DNA from 2 places in the Arthrobacter sp. NamB2 genome. Region 2 is predicted to be linked to the other one. Evidence: predicted binding sites of a transcription regulator. Region 2 holds the regulator's gene; the other holds the start of a gene.
The links. Region 2 encodes LexA, which represses DNA repair genes until DNA is damaged. Its sites were predicted from a motif close to TCGAACANNTGTTCGA; they were not measured.
Positions count from the first base shown of each region.

Region 1: a site for LexA is predicted at 5,816-5,831, ahead of ruvA (Holliday junction branch migration protein RuvA). Genes of this name have one in related genera too.

Region 1 is NZ_SZWI01000004.1:69,171-79,053, forward strand. It holds gene FDK12_RS09015 (RelA/SpoT family protein) at 1-309, opposite strand, end outside; gene secF (protein translocase subunit SecF) at 484-1,482, opposite strand; gene secD (protein translocase subunit SecD) at 1,479-3,263, opposite strand; gene yajC (preprotein translocase subunit YajC) at 3,348-3,923, opposite strand; gene ruvB (Holliday junction branch migration DNA helicase RuvB) at 4,024-5,139, opposite strand; gene ruvA (Holliday junction branch migration protein RuvA) at 5,136-5,765, opposite strand; gene ruvC (crossover junction endodeoxyribonuclease RuvC) at 5,979-6,557, opposite strand; gene FDK12_RS09050 (YebC/PmpR family DNA-binding transcriptional regulator) at 6,606-7,364, opposite strand; gene pdxT (pyridoxal 5'-phosphate synthase glutaminase subunit PdxT) at 7,367-8,242, opposite strand; gene FDK12_RS09060 (Mur ligase family protein) at 8,345-9,616, shown strand; gene FDK12_RS09065 (type 1 glutamine amidotransferase) at 9,616-9,883, shown strand, end outside.
Region 2 is NZ_SZWI01000005.1:218,923-228,805, reverse strand. It holds gene FDK12_RS10955 (MFS transporter) at 1-1,137, opposite strand, end outside; gene FDK12_RS10950 (SseB family protein) at 1,166-2,020, opposite strand; gene priA (bifunctional 1-(5-phosphoribosyl)-5-((5-phosphoribosylamino)methylideneamino)imidazole-4-carboxamide isomerase/phosphoribosylanthranilate isomerase PriA) at 2,017-2,772, opposite strand; gene FDK12_RS15075 (hypothetical protein) at 2,831-2,989, opposite strand; gene hisH (imidazole glycerol phosphate synthase subunit HisH) at 2,994-3,632, opposite strand; gene hisB (imidazoleglycerol-phosphate dehydratase HisB) at 3,629-4,246, opposite strand; gene FDK12_RS10930 (histidinol-phosphate transaminase) at 4,369-5,475, opposite strand; gene FDK12_RS10925 (LysM peptidoglycan-binding domain-containing protein) at 5,581-6,087, opposite strand; gene lexA (transcriptional repressor LexA) at 6,478-7,188, shown strand; gene FDK12_RS10915 (ATP-dependent DNA helicase) at 7,309-9,399, opposite strand; gene hflX (GTPase HflX) at 9,392-9,883, opposite strand, start outside.

The sequences.
Region 1 (9,883 bases), on a different contig from region 2:
CTGGATGAGGTCGAGGTCTTCCTTCGGGTTGTTCGCCCGAACGGTGCGGAGCAGGGGCTCGAGAACCGGCGAGTAGCCCGAGGAGCCTCGACCGGTCAGCCGGGCGATGCGTGCGCGGGTGCGCCCCCGCCGACCCGGCGCAGCCTGATCGGCACTCGTTGCGGACGGCGCTGAGCCGGGCGACGCCGGTTGGACCAGTCCGCGGGCAGGGCCAGGGCGCAGGGAATCGGTGGCGATCGGGCCGGGCACGCCTGGCACCTCGCCCTGTCCGCCTCCGGGCCGTACTGCGGGATCCACCGCTTCAGCCATTCACAGTCCCTCAATCTCGATCTCGGACCCGAAAGGATTCAAGATGCCACAGGTAACGCGACAACTCCAAGTCTAGCTGGGCTTTTAACTGCTTCAGCCGCAGGATACCCGGTCCGGGTCCCTGCGGCTGAAGCGTATGCTGCGCGCGGCGGCGCCGCTCGGTCAGGTGTGTCGTCAGGCAGATGCGGCTTCTAGGGTGCGCCTCTCCCGGACCTTCTTCTCCTGTTTCCGCAGCTCCGGTTCGTTCAGCCGAAGCGCCGCGTAGAGCGGCGCCGCGATGAAGATGGTGCCCAGCGTTCCGAGGATGATGCCGATGAACAGGGCCAACGAGAGATCCTGCAGCGTGCCGGCTCCCAGCAGGAAAGCGCCGATGAACAGGATGGAGGCAACCGGCAGGATAGCGACGACAGAGGTGTTGATCGACCGCACGAGTGTCTGGTTCACGGCGAGATTGACCTGCTCGGCGAACGTGCGCTTGGTCGAGATCGCGACGTCGGCGGTGTTCTCCCGGATCTTGTCGAACACCACGACGGTGTCGTACAACGCGTAACTGAGGATCGTCAGGAATCCGATGATCGCCGACGGCGTGACCTCGAAGTCGCTGAGCGAGTACAGGCCCGCGGTGACGACCATGACCACCACGAGCGCGACCATCGCGGCAAGCGCCATCTTCCACGTCCGGAAGTAGATTGCCATCAGGATGGCTGCCAGCAGGACGAAGACGCCGAATCCGATGAGGGCCTGGCGGCTGACGTCCTCGCCCCATGTCGGGCCGACGAAGCTCGAGGTCACCTGGTCCGCCTCCACACCGTAGCCGCTGACGAGGTTGTCACGGACGCTCAGGGTCTGATCGTCGGACAGTCGTTCTGTCTGGATACGCATGGTGTCGGGAGCGATATTCGTGACGCGAGGAACGGCGTCGGACACGACATCGGTCACGGCGGCCTCACCGACGGCGACGTCTGTGTTCTCGGTCGCGGAGACCGTGAACTCGGAGCCTCCCCGGAAGTCGATGCCCAGGTTGAAGCCCCCCTTGACCACCGGGATGATGATCGAGATCAGCACTGCGAGCCCTGCGATGAGGAACCAGAGGTTCCGCTTCGCGACGAAGGGGTAGGAGCGCTTCCCCGAATACAGCTCGTTGCCGAACGTGGCAAAGCTTGTGCGGCTCATTCGTTGTTCTCTTTCTGGGAAGAACCGGTGCGCGCGGCGAGGGAGGAGCCGGTTCGCCCGGCGGCGGTCGAACCGGTGCGGGCGGCGACAGCCTCCTGCTGCTCTGCGCGTCGGCGCTCAGCGATGGTCATACGGCGTTCGGCCTCGGCCGCGGCGCCCTTGTTCTTGGTGCGGGTGACGACGACGGGCTTCTCGCCGGGCTCGCGCAGGCGGCCTGCGCCGCGGTACAGCGGGATTCCGCCGAGGCGGCTCGGGTCCAGTCCCGACCATGGGTGGCCCTCACCGAAGAACCTGGTCTTCGCCAGCAGCCGCAGGACCGGGTGCGTGAAGAGGAAGACGACGACGAGGTCCGCGATGGCCGTCAGGCCGAGCGTGAACGCGAAGCCCCGGACGTTCCCGACGGCGACGAAGTAGAGCACCAGCGCGGCGAGCAAGTTCACGGCCTTCGAGGCGAGGACGGTGCGCTTGGCGCGACGCCAGCCGTTCTCGACGGCCGAGATCAGCCCGCGGCCGTCGCGTAGCTCGTCACGGATACGCTCGAAGTAGACGATGAACGAGTCGGCCGTCTGGCCGATGGCCACGATGAGGCCGGCGACACCCGCGAGGGACAGCCGGTAGTTCTCCGTCCAGCCGAGGATGCAGATCGCCAGGTAGGTGAGGATTCCGGCCACCACGAGCGAGGCGATGGTCACCAGACCCAGCAGTCGGTACTGGAACATCGAATACACCGCCACGAGCACCAGGCCGATGAGCCCCGCGATCAGGCCGAGCCGGAGCTGGTCGGCGCCGAGTGTTGCCGAGATCTGCTGCTCGCTCTGGATCTCGAAGCTGATCGGCAGGGCTCCGTACTTGAGCTGCTCCGACAGGGCCGCCGCGGATTCCTCCGTGAAGTTGCCACTGATCTGCGGGTTGCCGTCCGCGATGACCGCATTGGTGGTCGGGGCGGAGACGATCCGGCCGTCGAGCACGATCGCGAACTGATTGCGTGGATCGCCCTGCCCGATCGCGTAGAGGCGCTCGGTGACCTCGCGGAAGGTCCGGGTGCCCTCGTCATTGAAGTCGATGTTCACGGCCCAGGTGTTGAGCGCCTGACCCTGCGCGCTGCGCTGCAGGCCGTAGCTGGCCGTGGAGATGTCGGTGCCGGGAACTTCGACGGGTCCGAGGATGTACTTGCCCTGCGTGTCGGGTTCGCAGGCGACCATCGGCTTGTCGGCGGGAGCCGGCTCCTCCGCTGGTTCCAGGGCAGCGGGATCGAGGCAGTCGAGTGCCTCGAATTCCTTGTAGAGCTCAGGGGTGATCCAGTTGGGGTCACTCGCGTTCTGCGGCTCCGCGGCGGGCTTGGGAAGCTGGTCGTCCGGGGTCGGGGTCTCCGCCGCAGGCGCCTGCCCTGGTCCGCCGGCGAGCACCGGGCGGAACTCCATCTGCGCGGACGCCTGGATCAGGTCCCGGGTCTCCGGGTCCGGAGTACCGGGGAGGGAGACGATGACGTTCTGACCGGACTGCGTGTTGATCTCGGCTTCGGCCACACCGGAGCCGTCGACGCGCTGGCGAATGATCTCCACCGCCTGGTCGAGCTGTTCCGGTGTGATCTCGCTACCGCCCTGGACCCGAGGTGCCAGGATCATCTGGGTTCCGCCCTCGAGGTCGAGGGCCAGGCGGGGGCTCCAACTTGCGGTGCTCCAGTAGGATCCTGCCCCCAGCAGGATCGCGAGCAGTGCTGTCAATGCGCCCAGCCAGACTAGTGTCCGCTTGGCCGCCGTCCCGGGACCGGTACGAGGCATGGTGAGGTTTCCTTATTCATTGGCGCGTCGAGTACGCCGGTTGGTCCTGACGGGCTCCCGCTGAGTACCGGAGCCCGGGAAATACTAGTTGTCTGGGTTTGCTTTGGGGTCGCGTGGGCCTCGCGCCTCGCGATTCTCGCCTGCGATCCGCTCACGGTCGAGCCGCTCGAGCGTCTCCTCCGGCGTCTCGACGCTCGAAGAACCGCCGGTGGTTCCGGCAGGGGTTCCGGCAGGGGTCCCGGCAGGGGAGGAATCAGCGACCCTACGGTCGGCGTCGAGCGACGAGGCGTCGTCGGGGACGGTGGTGGCCCCGATGGCGTCTTCGTCGACGCTGTCATCGGCACCGGCGGATTCCTGCTGCACCACCTTGGACAGTGCCTGTGTGTGCACCGTCGCGTGCGTACCGGGCGAGAGCTCGAGGACGGCCTTGTTGTTCTCCTGATCGATGGAGACGATCGTGCCGAAGAGTCCGAACTGCGTCATGACCTCCGTGCCGGGCTCCATCTGCGTGCGCATCTCCTTCACCTGCTGCTGCGCTTTCCGCTGCCTGCGGAACATGGTGAAGATCAGGAAGGCCAGCGCCAGCGGCAGCAGGAGGGAGAAGATGTCGAATGACTGTCCATCTCCGGAGGCGGTCTGGGCGACTACATGTGCAAGCACTAGAAAAATCCGTTCCTGGGACTGGGTGTGGGCGGCAGGACTGTGCCCCGGCACACATCGTGAGACACCAGTCTAAAGGGGAATCCTGAGCGCTCCTGCGTCAGGAGTCCGGCTGTGCCCAACTGTCAAGACTTGTTTCCGTTCCCAGCAGGTCTTCCGGCGCGACGGAGAACAGGTCCTCCGGCATGGCGGCAGCGACGTTCGGAGGCATTACGAGTCCGAGGTGCTTCCACGCGGCTGCTGTCGCGATCCGGCCGCGCGGCGTGCGTCCGAGCATTCCTTCGCGGACGAGGTAGGGCTCAGCGACCGTCTCGACCGTCTCCGGTTCCTCGCCGACGGCGATCGCGAGCGTCGACAGGCCCACCGGTCCCCCGTTGAACTTGGTGATCAGCGCGGTGAGGACGGAACGGTCCAGACGGTCCAGGCCGCGAGCATCCACCTCGTACATGTCGAGCGCGGCACTCGCCGCTCGCGCGTCGATGAGTTCCATGCCGTGCACCAGAGCCCAGTCCCTGACGCGCCGGAGCAGCCGGTTGGCGATTCGCGGCGTACCTCGTGATCGGCCGGCGATCTCGGCGAAGGCGGCCGAGTTGACCTTCATGTCCATCAGCATCGCGGAGCGGCGGAGCACCAGCTCGAGCTCCTCCGTGGAGTAGAACTCGAGGTGGCCCGTGAAGCCGAAGCGGTCCCGGAGCGGCCCCGGCAGGAGCCCCGCGCGGGTCGTCGCGCCGACAAGGGTGAAGGGCGGCAATTCCAGCGGGATCGCCGTTGCGCCGGGACCCTTGCCGACGATGATGTCGACGCGGAAGTCCTCCATCGCCATGTACAGCATCTCCTCCGCGGGCCGTGACATGCGGTGGATCTCGTCGAGGAAGAGCACCTCTCCCTCGGTCAGGGAGGAGAGGATCGCCGCGAGGTCCCCGGCGTGCTGGATCGCAGGGCCCGACGAGATGCGGAGGGGCGCATTCATCTCCGCGGCAATGATCATCGCGAGCGTCGTCTTCCCGAGACCTGGAGGGCCGGACAGGAGGACGTGGTCCGCGCTGCGTCCGCGCAGACGCGAGGCCTCCAGTACCAGCGACAGTTGCCGGCGTACCCGCTTCTGGCCGACGAAGTCGTCGAGGTTCTTGGGCCGCAGGGCCGCCTCGACGGCCCGGTCCTCCGGATCCGCAGCCGCGGCCACGAGCGGTGCGTCGTCGGGGTGCTGGTCCGTCATCGGATCGCCTGCGGGCGGACGGAACTCCGCGCGCCGTCCTGGCCGAGCCGTCGGAGCGTCAGTTTCAGGATCTGTCCGACGTCGCCGGTGGCGGCGACCTCCGGAGCATCAGCCACGGCTGCGTCGATCGCTGCCCCGGCGTCCTTCTCGGACCAGCCGAGGCCCATCATCGCGGTGAGGACCTGGCCCTGCCACGTCTGCTGTTCCGCCCCGGGCTTGGATTCGAGGGGCACCAGCTTCCCTGCCAGCTCGAGCACGATACGACGGGCACCCTTCGGCCCGATCCCGGGCACCTTGCTGAACGCCTTGTCGTCACCGGACGACGCCGCGATACGGATGGCGTCGGGTGCGTGGACGGCGAGGACGGCGAGGGCGAGGCGTGGCCCGACGCCGCTCACGGCCAGGAGCGTCTCGAACACCTCCCGCTGTTCCGCGTCCTCGAAGCCGAAGAGCGTCATCGAGTCCTCGCGGACGATCATCGCCGTGGCGACCGACGCCTGCTCACCGACCCGCAGGCCCGCGAGGGTCTGCGGTGTCGCCTGCACCTGCATGCCGAAGCCGTTGACGTCGATGACGGCGGAATGCAGGCCCACGTGGGTCACTGTTCCGCGCAGGGAACTGATCATGATGTGCTCCAAGGCGCTTGCTGGTCGGGATAGCCGGACTGCCGCCGGCGTCGAACACATGTTCTATTGCCCAACGGTACCGGCGCGAGGTTGTTCGATCGAGCCGCCACACCGGAAGGGGGCGCCGCCGCGCGCGGACGCGTAGCGGACTACGTGCCTGAATTCCGTGCGGCGAGCCGCGCAGGCGGTGTCGCTGCGAGCAGCAGGCCGGCGCTAGCGGCGTCGTGCGCGAGCTTCGGCTTCCGCCCAGACACGCTGCGCCGACGTGACCGTTCCACCCGATACCGCGGAGGCGGCGGCGCCCTGCAGTCCCACTCCCCTGCGCCAGGCGTGCGTGATGGCCAGGGCCAGCGCATCGGCGGCGTCGGCCGGCCGGGGTGCGGTGTCGAGCCGGAGGATCTTCGTGACCATCTTCGTGACGGCTGCCTTGTCGGCCTGGCCGTTGCCCGTCACCGCTGCCTTCACCTCTGTCGGGGTATGCAGTGCCACCGGGATTCCCCGCCGTGCGGCGGAGACGATCACGACCCCGGACGCCTGCGCCGTGCCCATGACGGTACTGACGTTGAGCTGGCTGAACACGCGCTCGACGGCGAGCACCTGCGGTTCGTGCAGGTCCAGCCAGGTGTCGACCGCTTCCGAGATGACCAGGAGCCGCTCGTCGAGGCTCCTGCCGGCCTCTGTGCCGACCACGCCGACCGCGACGAGCGTGGAGCGGCGGTTCGGCTCGATGTCGACGACGGCGAGGCCGCAGCGCGTGAGGCCCGGGTCCACGCCCATCACGCGATAGGTCACGGGGTCACCCGAACCCACCGGGCTGCAGGCGTGCCGAGGGAAGCGATGTCAGTCGTCGTTCTCTAGCTCGGCCAGGATCTCGTCCGAGAGGTTCGCGTTCGAGTAGACGTTCTGCACGTCGTCGAGCTCCTCGAGGGCGTCCACGAGCTTCAGGAACTTGCGCCCGCCGTCGGCGTTGAGGTCCACCTGCAGGGACGGCACGAACTCGACCTCGTCGGTGTCGTACTCGATGCCGCTCTCGTCGAGCGCTTCGACCACTGCACGCAGGTCCTGGGGCTCGGAAATGATCTCGAAGGTCTCGGTCGACTCCTTCACCTCGTCGGCACCGGCGTCCAGCACGGACATGAGCAGCTCGTCCTCCGTCAGCCCGTTCTTCGGCAGAGTGACGACACCCTTCCGGGCGAACAGGTATGCGACCGAACCGGGATCGGCGATGGTTCCGCCGTTGCGGCTGATCGCAAGGCGAACCTCGGACGCTGCGCGGTTCTTGTTGTCCGTGAGGCACTCGATCAGGAGGGCCGAGCCCTGCGGCCCGCGCGCCTCGTACATGATCGTCTGGTAGTCCACGGCCTCGCCGAGCAAACCGGCTCCGCGCTTCACCGCGCGGTTGATGTTGTCGATGGGGACGGAGGTCTTCTTCGCCTTCGAGACGGCGAGCTCGAGACCCGGGTTACCGGCGACGTCGGGGCCACCGGCGCGCGCGGCGACCTCGATGTTCTTGATCAGTTTGGCGAAGGACTTGGCCCGCTTCGCATCGATCGCGGCCTTCTTGTGCTTGGTTGTTGCCCACTTAGAGTGCCCCGACATGCCTACGCTTCTCCTCTGATCATCCGAATAAACAGTTCGTGGACCCGCCGCTCACCCGTGACCTCCGGGTGGAAACTCGTGGCCAGCAGGTTCCCTGAACGCACTGCGACAATTCTAGCGACCGGCGCCAAGTCGGTGCCCCCGCCCTCCGAAGGCCCGGCCTGCGGCGTCTCCGCGGCGGGCACCTGGGCAAGCACCTCGACGTCCTCCCCAACCTTTTCGACCCAGGGAGCACGGATGAAGACGGCCCGCACGGGGTCCTCTGCGGCAGCACTCCCGGTGGTGGCGAGGCCCGCGAAATCGAGGTCCGTCTCGAAGGACTCGCGCTGCCGCCCGAAGGCATTCCGACGGACCACCATGTCGAGGCCGCCGAAGGTCTGCTGCGGATGGCCGAGCCGGTCGGTCGACGGATCAGCGACGACGTCGGACAGCATGATCATTCCCGCGCACGAACCGTAGACGGGCAGGTCACCCGCGATCAGCTCGCGCAGCGGCTCGACCAGCCCGAACGTCCGGGTGAGTTTGTCGATCGTCGTCGATTCGCCTCCAGGGATGATCAGGCCATCGATGTCCGCGAGCTCCGCTGCGCGGCGAACAGGCACGGCACGAGCCCCGAGGGACACGATGGTCGCGATGTGCTCCCGCACGTCGCCCTGCACGGCAAGGACACCGACGACGACGTTTCGCTCGTGGCGCCCCGCCGAACGATCCGCCGAACGCCCCGCCGAACGATCCGCCGCCGAACGATCCGCCGCTGGACGATACGCCTCGCTGACGGCTGAAGCGCCGCGCGGAGCGGCGGGTGAAGCGGCAGGCGACGCGGCGTCGGACGCGTCGTTGCCGAGGGGCGGCGGAGCCGAGAAGGACGGGGAGGTCATCCCCCGATTCTAGTGGTTTCGCCCCCCCGTGCCCGGCGGGCGTGAGCAGTGCCTCCCCGTCGGGTCCCGGGAAGGACGGTGGGCCTGCGATAATTTGTAGGCATGAATCCCCTACCAGTCCTCGTGGGCAAGGCCGTGCGCATCGCCTCCCGCCTGCGCGGCGGCGGCTCCGCCCTCCCTGGCCTCGTCGTCGAGCGCCTCGATCCCGGCTTCATGGGCCGCGCCCTCTCCACCGTCCCCCACGGCGTCGTCGTCGTCAGCGGGACCAACGGGAAGACGACCACGACCAAGATGGTGGTGGAACTGCTCGAGGGCCAGGGCCTGACCGTCTTCACGAACCGCACGGGCAGCAATTTCACGCGCGGCGTCGCCGCTGCGCTGCTGGGTGAGGTCGACTGGCGCGGGCGGCTGAAGGCCGACGTCGCCGTCCTCGAACTGGACGAGGCCCACGCCGTGCACTTCGTGAAGCTCGTGCCGCCGCGGTACTCCCTGCTCCTGAACGTGCTGCGCGACCAGCTGGACCGCTTCGGCGAGATCGATGCGACGACACGCCTGCTGGAGCGCATCGCTCTGGCGACGACCGGCACTGTCGTCCTCAATCGCGAGGACCCACGCGTCGCAGCCCTGGCGTCGTCGATCACCACGGCCGAGGTCGCCTACTTCGGCCTCGACGCCTCTCTCCGCAGCACCTTCCCCAACGACGACGAGCTGCGGGGCGAAGCGGGAACTGCGCCCGCCTCCGCGCTTCCGGCCGACGTCGTGCTCCGGTCCGTCGACGGGAACTCGGCGGAATTCGAGGTGGACGGCACCATGACGCGCACCGACCTGCGCCTGCGTGGGGTCTACAACATCTTCAACGCCGCGGCTGCCCTCGCGGCCGCGCGGGCCGTCCTGGGTCAATCGGCTGACACCTCGAGGCTCTTCGCGTCCCTGGCTGCCGTGGAGCCCGCCTTCGGTCGGGGCGAGAGCCTCGTCGTCGACGGCCAGGCCCTCGAACTCGTGCTCGTGAAGAACCCCAGCGGGTTCAGGCTGGGCCTGAAGTCCTTCGACCCCGCCGGATGCGCCACCATGATCGCGATCAATGACAACTATGCCGACGGTCGTGACATGTCCTGGCTCTGGGATGTCGACTTCGACTCGCTGGGCCTCGGCGGCGTCGACGTCGTCAGCGGGGTCCGTGCATACGACATGGCTCTGAGGCTGAAGTACGACGACGTCCGCGTGGGCGCCGTCGAGCCCGACATCGCGGATGCCCTCAAGCAGTTCGTCCGAGGCTCGGAAGGACGTCCGAAGCGGATCTTCTGCACCTACACGGCCATGCTTGCGGTACGCCGCGAGCTCTCGAAGATCACGAAAGTCGAGGTGGTGTCCTGATGAGCGACGCCCCGTCCGCCAGCGCACTGAGCGAAGCCCCCGCGGATCCCGCCAAGGGATCGCTGCGCATCCTGCAGCTGTACCCCCGCGAGATGAACATCTACGGCGACTACGGCAACGTGCTCGTGCTCAAGCAGCGCCTCGCCTGGCGCGGCTACGGTGCGGAGATCCTCGAGCACAATGCCGGCGATCCCTTTCCGGACGACGTCGACCTCGTCATCGGCGGTGGTGGCCAGGACAGCGGACAGATCGTCATCCAGGACGACC
Region 2 (9,883 bases):
CACCCCGGACGTCAGCGCGGACCCGTACCAGCCCATCGCCTCGCCCCTCCGCTCCTCGGCGACGAGATCCGCGACCTTCTCCGAGGCCGCGGAGAGTACAGGAGCGCAGAGCAGGCCCGCCGGGATGGAGAGCAGTGCCAGTGACAGGGTGCTGTCGGCGAACCCCATCGGCAGCGTCAGCACCCCCATGCCGATGAGCAGGACCGCGGGTGCCACGGGCCGATGCAGTGCGCCGTACACCAGGCCGCCCACGACGGACGCCGCGCACCAGGCGACGAACACGAGCCCGAGCTGACTCTCGTTGCCGGAGAGCTCGAGGGCGGCGACGATCCCGACCTCCGAGCCCGACAGCACGAGGCCCGCGCCCGCAGCAATGACCATGACGACGACGAGCTGGATCGTCAGCCAGGGGAATGCGTTCCGTACCCCGCGACGGAACAGTGATACCCCGAGTCCGCCCCCGGTACCGGCGTCGCGCGAGCCGATGAGGTCGGCTGCGGCTTCGCCCACTCCTGAGGGCGCCGCAGCCGGCACCGTTCCCCCGTCGGGACGCTGCCCCGAGCGGGTCGGCGGATTGAACCACATCAGGAAGAGGCCGGCAGATGCCGTGGCGAGCCCGACGAGTGTCAGTCCGAGCACGGTCGACACCTGCGTCGCCAACACGACACCGACCGCCGGCCCGGCCATGAAGATGACCTCGGTGGAGATGGCGTCGAGGGTGAAGGCCGTGCGACGCCGGTCGCCCTCCACCAACACGCCGAGCGCCTGCCGGATGACGGAGAACGCCGGAAGGGTGAAGAGCCCGCCGACGAGTGCCGCGACGAGGAGCCACTGGTAGGACAGGTGTGGGGCGATCGACCAGATGGCCGCTTCGGCGACGACGGACGGGATGAGCGCCCGACGCAGCCCGACCGTGTCGATCCGCCGCCCGCGCCAGGGAGCTCCGACGGCGATACCGATGGTGACGACGGCAGCGACGGCACCCGCTTCGGCGTAGCCTCGATCGAGGGTCTGCACGACGTGCAGTGTCAGTAGGACACCCGCTGCGGAGTGGGGGAAGCGGGCGATCATGCCGACGATCAACAGCATGCGAACGGAGCGGATGCGCAGCAGATCCCGGTATACGGCGAAGTTCACGGCCAGTCTTTCTCCGCCGACGCCTCCGTCAGCGGGTGAGTTTGATATCGAGCGAGTCGACCCGTTCGACGAATTCGGGAATGGCGAGCAGTCTCGTACGGAAGGACGAGACGGCGTCGCGCACCTCCTCGGGCGAGAGCCCGCCCTGGAGCTGGAGGTCCATCCGCAGTTCCGGACCGGGTCCTCCGCCGGAGGCAATGCTACCGTCGGCCGAGCGGGTGCGAACGCCTGCGGCTGGCCGCAGGGCCAGGGAGAGGATGCGTTCCTCTCCTCGCGCCGCCACCTCGACGAGTGACGCCAGAGCCCGATCCTCGTAGGACGGAGTCCAGTCGACCTGTTGCGCCAGGGCCCACAGGGCCGGGCGCCGGACCACGAAGGTGAGATCTGCTCCCGGATCGAGCACCATGAGTTCAGCGTCCTCGGCGACGGCGGCGAGTGCAGCCCGCGCCGCGTAGGCGGCGACCGGTCGCGCGTCCGGATGCCAGCGCTCGAGCGCCTGCGTCGATGAGAAGACCGGCAGCGCCTTCCGACCATCGGGCGCCGTCAGCGTGACCAGGGCCATATCGGCTTCCTTGTCTGCCGTCAGCCCGGCATGGGTCTCCGCCGCCCGGGCCACCTGGGCGACGATGGGAATGAACACCCGGGCTGCCTTCAGGGCGGTGAGGACGGCTTTCTCGGGCGCGCCGGGCTCGTCGGCAGCCGCCAGCAGTCCGGCCAGGGCCGCGATGAGCTGCGGGTTGGCCGCGCCGTCGTCGTCGTCGAAGCTGTGCAGCGGGTTGTCCGGACCGGACAGGTCGCGGCCGGCCCACGGCCGGCCTGCGGAGTCAGCGGTGTTGCCCGCCAGCGCCGCCGCGATGTGAGCGGGAAGCTGCCTGCCGGTCACGCGTCCGCGCCGGGCAGCCCTGCCACGTCGAGTGCCTGCGGCAGGGTGAACGCCCCGGCGTACAGCGCTTTGCCGACGATAGCTCCCTCGAGACCCTGCGGCACGAGCTCGCGCAGGGCGGCGATGTCATCGAGGCTCGAGATACCGCCCGAGGCGACGACGGGTCGGGTTGTCTTCGAGAGGACCTCCCTCAGGAGTGCGAGGTTGGGGCCCTTGAGGGTTCCGTCCTTGGTCACGTCGGTGACGACATAGCGGGCACAGCCGGCGTCCTCGAGGCGCTGCAGGACCTCCCACAGGTCGCCACCCTCCTCGGTCCAGCCCCGGGCCGCGAGAGTGGTCCCGCGGACGTCGAGCCCGACTGCGACGGCGTCGCCGTAGCGGGCGATGGCGAGCTCGGTCCATTCGGGATTCTCGAGAGCAGCCGTCCCGAGGTTGACCCGCGTGGCGCCGAGTTCCAGCGCGGCGTCGAGGGAAGCATCGTCCCTGATTCCGCCGGAGAGCTCGACCTTGATGTCGAGGTGCTTGACGACCCGTTCGAGCAACTTCTGGTTCGAGCCCCGGCCGAAAGCTGCATCCAGGTCCACGAGGTGCACCCACTCTGCTCCGTCCTCCTGCCAGGCCAGCGCCGCGTCGAGCGGATCGCCGTAACTGGTCTCACTGCCAGCCTCGCCTTGCACGAGGCGGACAGCCTGCCCATCGGCTACGTCGACGGCGGGGAGGAGTTCGAGCGTGGGTGTTTCGGTAAGGCTCATGATCTGCTTTCGTACGGGCGGCCGGAGCCGCGGTGTCGTGACGTCGGGGCGGGTCCGGCTACTCGCCGGACAGTGTGAACAGGTAGGCGGCAAGCAGTGCGAGACCGGCCAGAGCCAGGAAGGCGATCCATACCCACAGGGGGAACTCCTGGCTGCGAAGGGAGAACGCCCCACCGATGAGGAGCCCTGCCACCCCCATCAGCACGAGACTCAGCATCGCGTCACTTCAGGCCCTCGATCCAGTTCCTCAGCAGCTGGGCACCTGCATCGCCCGACTTCTCCGGGTGGAACTGGGTGGCGCTGAGGGGACCGTTCTCGACGGCCGCGATGAAGGGGCCTCCGTGGTCGGACCAGGTGACCTGCGGAGGCTTCATGGCGGGCTGCGTCACGTCGAAGGACCAGTCCTGCACCCCGTAGGAGTGCACGAAGTAGAAGCGCTCGTCACCGATACCGTCGAACAGGACGGTGTCCTCGGGCGCCTTCACCGTGTTCCAGCCCATGTGCGGAACGACGTCGGCCTTCAACCGCTCGACGGTCCCTGGCCATTCCCCCATGCCCGGCGTGCGGACGCCGTGCTCGACACCCTCGTCGAACAGCACCTGCAGCCCGACGCAGATCCCGAGGACCGGACGCCCGCCGGCGACCCTGCGACCGATCATGCGCAGCGCGTCGACGTCCTTCAGGCCCTTCATCACAGCAGCGAAAGCCCCCACACCGGGTACGAGCAGGCCGTCGGCGTTGAGGACATCGTCGCGCTTGGCGCTCAGGACCACGTCGGCGCCGACGTGCTCGAGTGCACGGACGACCGACCTCACGTTGCCGGACCCATAGTCCAGGACGGTCACGGTCCGCGTACTCATAGCGCCCCCTTCGTGGACGGAATGCCCTCGACCCTCGGGTCCGGTTCCACTGCTGCGCGCAGGGCCCGAGCGAGTGCCTTGAACTGGGCTTCGACGATGTGGTGCGGATCCCGACCCGCGATGACGGTCACGTGCAGGCAGATCTGTGCGTGCAGGGCGAGGGCCTCCAAGACGTGACGCGTCAGGGAGCCCGTGAAGTGACCCCCTATCAGGTGGTACTCCTGCCCCGCCGGCTCGCCGCCGTGCACGAGGAACGGGCGTCCGGAGATGTCGACGACGGCGTTCGCCAGAGCCTCGTCCAGGGGGACGGTGGCCTCGCCGAACCGACGGATCCCGGCCTTCGTGCCCAGCGCGAGCCGGAGGGCCTCGCCGATGGCGATGGCCGTGTCCTCGACGGTGTGGTGGACATCGATGTGGGTGTCGCCCGAGGACCTGATGGTCAGGTCGATGAGCGAGTGCTTCGACAGGGCGGTGAGCATGTGGTCGTAGAACGGCACGGTGGTGTCGATCGAGGACACGCCCGTACCGTCGAGGTCGAGTTCGACGAGGACACTGGATTCGCTCGTCACACGCTCGATGCGGGCCGTACGGCCGCGGGCGGCATCAACTGTCATTGCATTCCTTCGGTGCGCTGCCGGTCGAGCAGGCGCGGTCACACGTTCGTCGGGCGGGTGGGCTGGTCAGGGCCTCGGCCGCCCTCTGCTCCAAGTCTAGGAGACGAGCCGGCCGGACAGCCCTACCGGGCGACCTGGAGCAGCTTGGTCAACGCGGTCAGGAACACCGTGGTCTCCCGTTCTGTTCCCGCGGTGACCCGGAGGGAGCCCGGGATGCCGACGTCCCGAATGAGAACGCCGGCGTCCAGCAGCCCCTCCCAGATCCGACGCGGGTCATCGAGGCCGGAAAAGAACACGAAGTTGGCGTCCGAGGGAGCGGGCGAGAGTCCGAGGGCCGTGAGCTCCCGCACGATGCGGTCACGCTGGACCTTGATCGCCTCGACATTCGACAGCAGCGTATCCGCGTGGGTGAGCGCTGCATTCGCTGTCGCCTGGGTGATGGCCGACAGGTGGTACGGCAGGCGGACAAGACGAAGGGCGTCTGCTACCTCCGGAGCAGCCGCGAGGTAGCCGATCCTCGCACCGGCCAGCGCGAACGCCTTGCTCATGGTCCGCGACACCAGCAGCCGGGGGCGTCCAGGAAGAAGAGTCAGTGCACTCGGCTTCCCCGCCTGCGAGAACTCGCCGTAGGCCTCGTCCACGATGATGATGGCCCGGGCGTCCTGGCCGGCGTCGTAGGCCGCCTCGATGACATCGAGATCCAACGCTGTACCCGTCGGATTGTTCGGCGAGCACAGGAAGACGATGTTCGCTGCAGACTCTCGAACCGCTGCTGCAGTGGCCTCTGGTGTCATTGCATAAGACGCGCTGCGCTCCGCGGTGACATACCGGGTCCCGGTTCCACTGGCCAGGAGCGGGTACATCGAGTACGTGGGCGGGAACCCGATAGCGGTGCGCCCTGGTCCACCGAAGGCCTGAAGAACCTGCTGGAGGACTTCGTTCGACCCGTTGGCTGCCCATAACTGATCGGGCGTCAGTCCGTGTCCCAGGTAGTCCGCGAGGTTCTTGCGGAGTTCCGAGAATTCACGGTCCGGGTACCGGTTCAATCCCCGCGTGGCCTCGGCGACTGCTTCCACGATGGCGGCATGAACATCGGCCGGCACGCCGTGCGTGTTCTCGTTGACGTTGAGCAGGACGGGGACGTCCAGTTGCGGAGCGCCGTAGGGGTGCAGCCCGACGAGATCATCGCGGAGGGGGAGGTTTGCTAGGGCGTCGACGGAGGAAGGCACTCCCCGAGTTTAAGCGATGGCATCTTCCTCAGCTAATGACGCAGGCTGCTTGCTCGTTCCATGACCGGGAGAGCATCGACGCCCGATTGGGTAGTACGCCGATATTCAGCCCTGCGACGACTCCGAGGGCACCGAGATGCTCTGGCCCGCCCGGACGACGGAACTGCGCAGGTCGTTGAGCTCCACCATCTCGGCGACCACGGCACGCGGATCCCGGTGCGGGGCGTACTGCACCGCGAGGTCCCACAGCGTCTCGCCTGCCGCGAGATTCACCTCCACCGTGGCTGTCGACGCTGGAGCCGACTCCCCCGCCTGGGCCTGGGATGTCAGAAAGGCACCGAGGAGGATCAGGACTGCCACCCCCAGCGCGATCGGCAGACCGACCAGGAGCAGGCGCCCCCGCCTCGTCAGGGTCAGGGGACCAGGTGCACTCCGCTGCGTGGAGGTGCGGTAGGACGGCGACGCCTCTGCTGGGCTGTCGGACCCTGTGTGGACGGAGTGGCCGCCCGAGGACTGGTCGAAGGCGGTGACGAGCCGGAGGCGGACCTCTCGCGGAGCGGTCGCCTGGGCCCACAGCGCCGTGCTGCCCTGCAGTACTGGTGCTTCAGCCATTACCCATCCTTCTTTCCTTCGAATGATCCGTCGCGGAGGAACCTCCGGGTCGAACACACATTCTAATTCTGCTCTGCCTATTTCTAGCACTCACGAACGACCGTTGTCGAGACTCGCTCGAACATATGTTTGATAACTGCCTCCGCGTGTCCTAGCGTGAAGAGCACGGAACACCACCGGAAGACTGGGCTCGTGAGGCGCCTCTCCGCCGGTGATGTACCTCAGACAACCACCCGCCTCTGACAGAACCGGCTTCCGTCTCCATCGGCAGCGGAGCGGCGGGTACGACGGGATGCGCAGTCCCAGGCGAAAGGCTCAACAGTGGCGGAAGCAACACCGGCCGACCGGAAGAAATCGAACACCGCCGACATTCCGGCCGACCCCACGCCCATCTCGGCGGGCCGCGGTCGCCCGCGTGGACGCGCCGTGTCCAAAGGGCTGTCCGCTCGCCAGCTGACGATCCTCGAAACCATCCAGCGTTCGATCGCGGACAACGGTTATCCGCCCTCGATGCGGGAGATCGGCGACACCGTCGGCCTCGCCAGCCTGTCGAGCGTGACCCACCAGTTGTCACAGCTCGAGCGCCTCGGTTACCTGCGGCGTGACCCGAAGCGGCCGCGAGCGATGGAGGTGCTGTTGCCGCTGACGCTTGCCGACGAGCCATCGTCGGACGCAGAGGGCTCGACGGCAGGCGAGAAGGTGGCGGCGGATCGCCACGTCGCCGTCGACACCGCGATGGTTCCACTCGTGGGCCGCATCGCGGCCGGTGGGCCCATCCTCGCCGAGCAGGTCGTCGAGGACGTCATGCCCCTGCCTCGCCAACTGGTCGGCCACGGCGACCTCTTCATGCTGAAGGTCTCCGGCGATTCCATGGTCGATGCCGCCATCTGCGACGGCGACTGGGTTGTCGTGCGCAGGCAGCAGAGCGCACAGAACGGTGACATCGTCGCGGCCCTGCTCGACGACGAGGCCACAGTGAAGACCTTCCGCCAGCGGGACGGCCACACCTGGCTCCTGCCCCAGAACACCCGCTACGAGCCCATCCTGGGCGACCATGCGAGCATCATGGGCAAGGTCGTCTCGGTGATGCGCGCGTTGTAGGGCGCAGGAGAAGCACCTGCCCTCAAGCCCTCCGCCGTGGTCGATACGGCTGCAGCGCCTTCCTGCGCGCCGGCCGGCCTGCATCCGGCTGCCGCAACCGGGAGGCCGGTGGCTCCGGCGTCAGCGGGCCGAGAGCCGATCGAGGATCCCGGTGACCGTGGCCCTGTCCGTCGTCGCCCAGAAGGGCGGCAGGGCAGCGCGGAGGAAACCGCCGTACCTGGCAGTGGCGAGGCGGCTGTCCAGCACGGCGACGACGCCCTTGTCCCCGGTTGCCCGGATGAGGCGCCCCGCGCCCTGCGCGAGCCGTACCGCCGCATGCGTGGCGGAGACGCTCATGAAGCCGTTGCCGCCGCTTCGGGCGACAGCCCGGGTGCGGGCTGTCATGAGTGGATCGTCCGGGCGCGGGAAGGGGATGCGATCGATGATCACGAGCCGGCAGGACGAGCCGGGCACATCGACTCCCTGCCACAGGGACATCGTCCCGAACAGGCACGTGTCCGGTTCGTCGGCGAACTGCGTCACCAGGGCGCTGAGGGATGACTCCCCCTGGCACAGGATCTCGAAATCGACCTTGGGGCGCAGTGCCTCTGCGGCCTCCTCCGCCGCGCGCTTCGAGGAGAACAGACCCAGTGCTCCCCCGCGCGACGCCTTCAGTAGTGTCAGCAGCTCCTCCAGCTGGGCCTCCGACGTCCCCCGTTCGGGTTTCGGAAGATCCTTCGCCACGTAGAGGACGCCCTGCCGCGGGTAGTCGAACGGGCTGCCGACGTCGACTCCCGTCCAGGCAGGCGCCCCGGCGCCGCTGAGACCGAGCGACCCGGCTACAGGACCGAACTCCGACCCGATCGCGAGTGTCGCCGACGTGAGGATCACGGTGTGGTCCTCGAACAATCCCTCCCGCAGCCGCGCTGCGACGGATAGCGGGGCGACGTTCAGGGTCGCGGGCGCGCTCTCGTCCGGTTGGGCGTACCCGGACCCCGGCGTGAACGCGCTGGCACGCGACGCCCAGACCACTTCGTTGAGGTCGCCGGCAGCGAGGATCCGCTCCGCGAGATCGAAGACGAGTGTCACGCGGGAGCGGGCGACTTGCCGGCCACCGTCGGCGTCGGCCTCGGACTTGCTGTCGGTCTTCGTGTCCGAAAGCGCTGCACGGGCGGCATCACGCACCTGCGCCAGGGCCTGCTCGAGGTCGTCCGGCAGAGCTCCGGCCAGCAGTCCGGTCGGCACCGACTCGGACGCGGCCTCGAACGCGGCGGCAGCCGTGTCGAGGGCGCCGGTGGTGATGGAGGCGTGGCGGCGCAGAGCGGTGGCGGCGGCAGCGACCATGGAAGCCGAAAGTTGCCCCGACACGGCACCCGTGACACGGTCGTGGAGTTCGTGCGCCTCATCGATGACGACGACGTCGTACTCGGGCAGGACGGCGAGACCCTCGAAGGCGCTGATGGCGAGCATCGCGTGATTGGTGATGATGATGTCCGCGTCCGCGGCGGCTGCCCGTGCCTTCTCACTGAAGCACTCCTGGGCCACAGGACAGCGGGCAGCGCCGAGGCACTCCATGCTCGATACGGAGACCTGGCGCCATGCGCGGTCGCTCACGCCGGGCACGAGGTCGTCACGGTCCCCCGTCGTCGTCTCGTCCGCCCACTCCCGCAACCGGACCACTTCCCGACCCAGCGCAGATGCAGGCCCTCCGACTCCCGCCGCCGAAGAGGCCGGAGAGGGATGGGGCGTTGCGTCCTCGCCCATGCTGAAGAGTGCGTCGGGCGCGTCCTCCTCGGGGAAGCCACCCCCGGTCTTGTGGACGCACACGTAGTTCGAGCGTCCCTTCAGCAGTGCGACGTCGACCGGGCGCGCGAGGGCGGGAAGCACGGCGTCGAGCAGGCGCGGGAGGTCCCGTCCGACGATCTGGGCCTGCAGCGCGAGTGTCGCGGTCGAGACGACCGAGGGCCTGTCGCTCTCCATGGCATGCACGATCAGCGGGACGAGGTACGCGAGCGACTTGCCCGTGCCGGTGCCGGCCTGGACGAGCAGGTGATCGCCCGAGCGGATGGCTTCGCTGACCTGCCGCACCATCTCATGCTGGCCGGCGCGCATCTCCCCGCCCATCGCGCCGACCGCTGCATCGAGCAGTTCGAGCGCCTGCCGGGTCTCGGCGGAATGGCGCACTGCCTCCGGCGCCGCGGGAGCAGCACCGGAGCGCGCGCTGTCACTCATGCCGGACGTACGGCTCCAGCTCCGCTGCCAGGCCCTCGCGGACCATCACCTCGAGGCGGGTTCCCTCGTCCACATGCTCCAGGCCGAGGATCTCCACGTCCTCCTCGTGCAGGCGGCTCACGATCTCACCATGTGCGTAGGGCACGATGAGGTCCAGCTTGACGCCCGGTCGCGGGATGTTCGTGCTGATCAGTTGCCGGAGCTCGGTCAGGCCGGCTCCGGTACGCGCGGAGACGACGACGGAACGCGGTTCGCGCTGGCGCAGCCGCTCGATGACGAACGGGTCGGCTGCGTCCGCCTTGTTCAGCACGATGATCTCGGGCACCTTGCGCGCATCGACCTCGGTCAGAACTGCCCGCACGGCAGCGATCTGCCCCTCGGGATCAGGGTGGGACGCGTCGACGACATGAAGGATCAGGTTCGCGTCGGCAACCTCCTCGAGCGTCGAGCGGAAGGCCTCGACCAACTGGGTAGGAAGTGACCG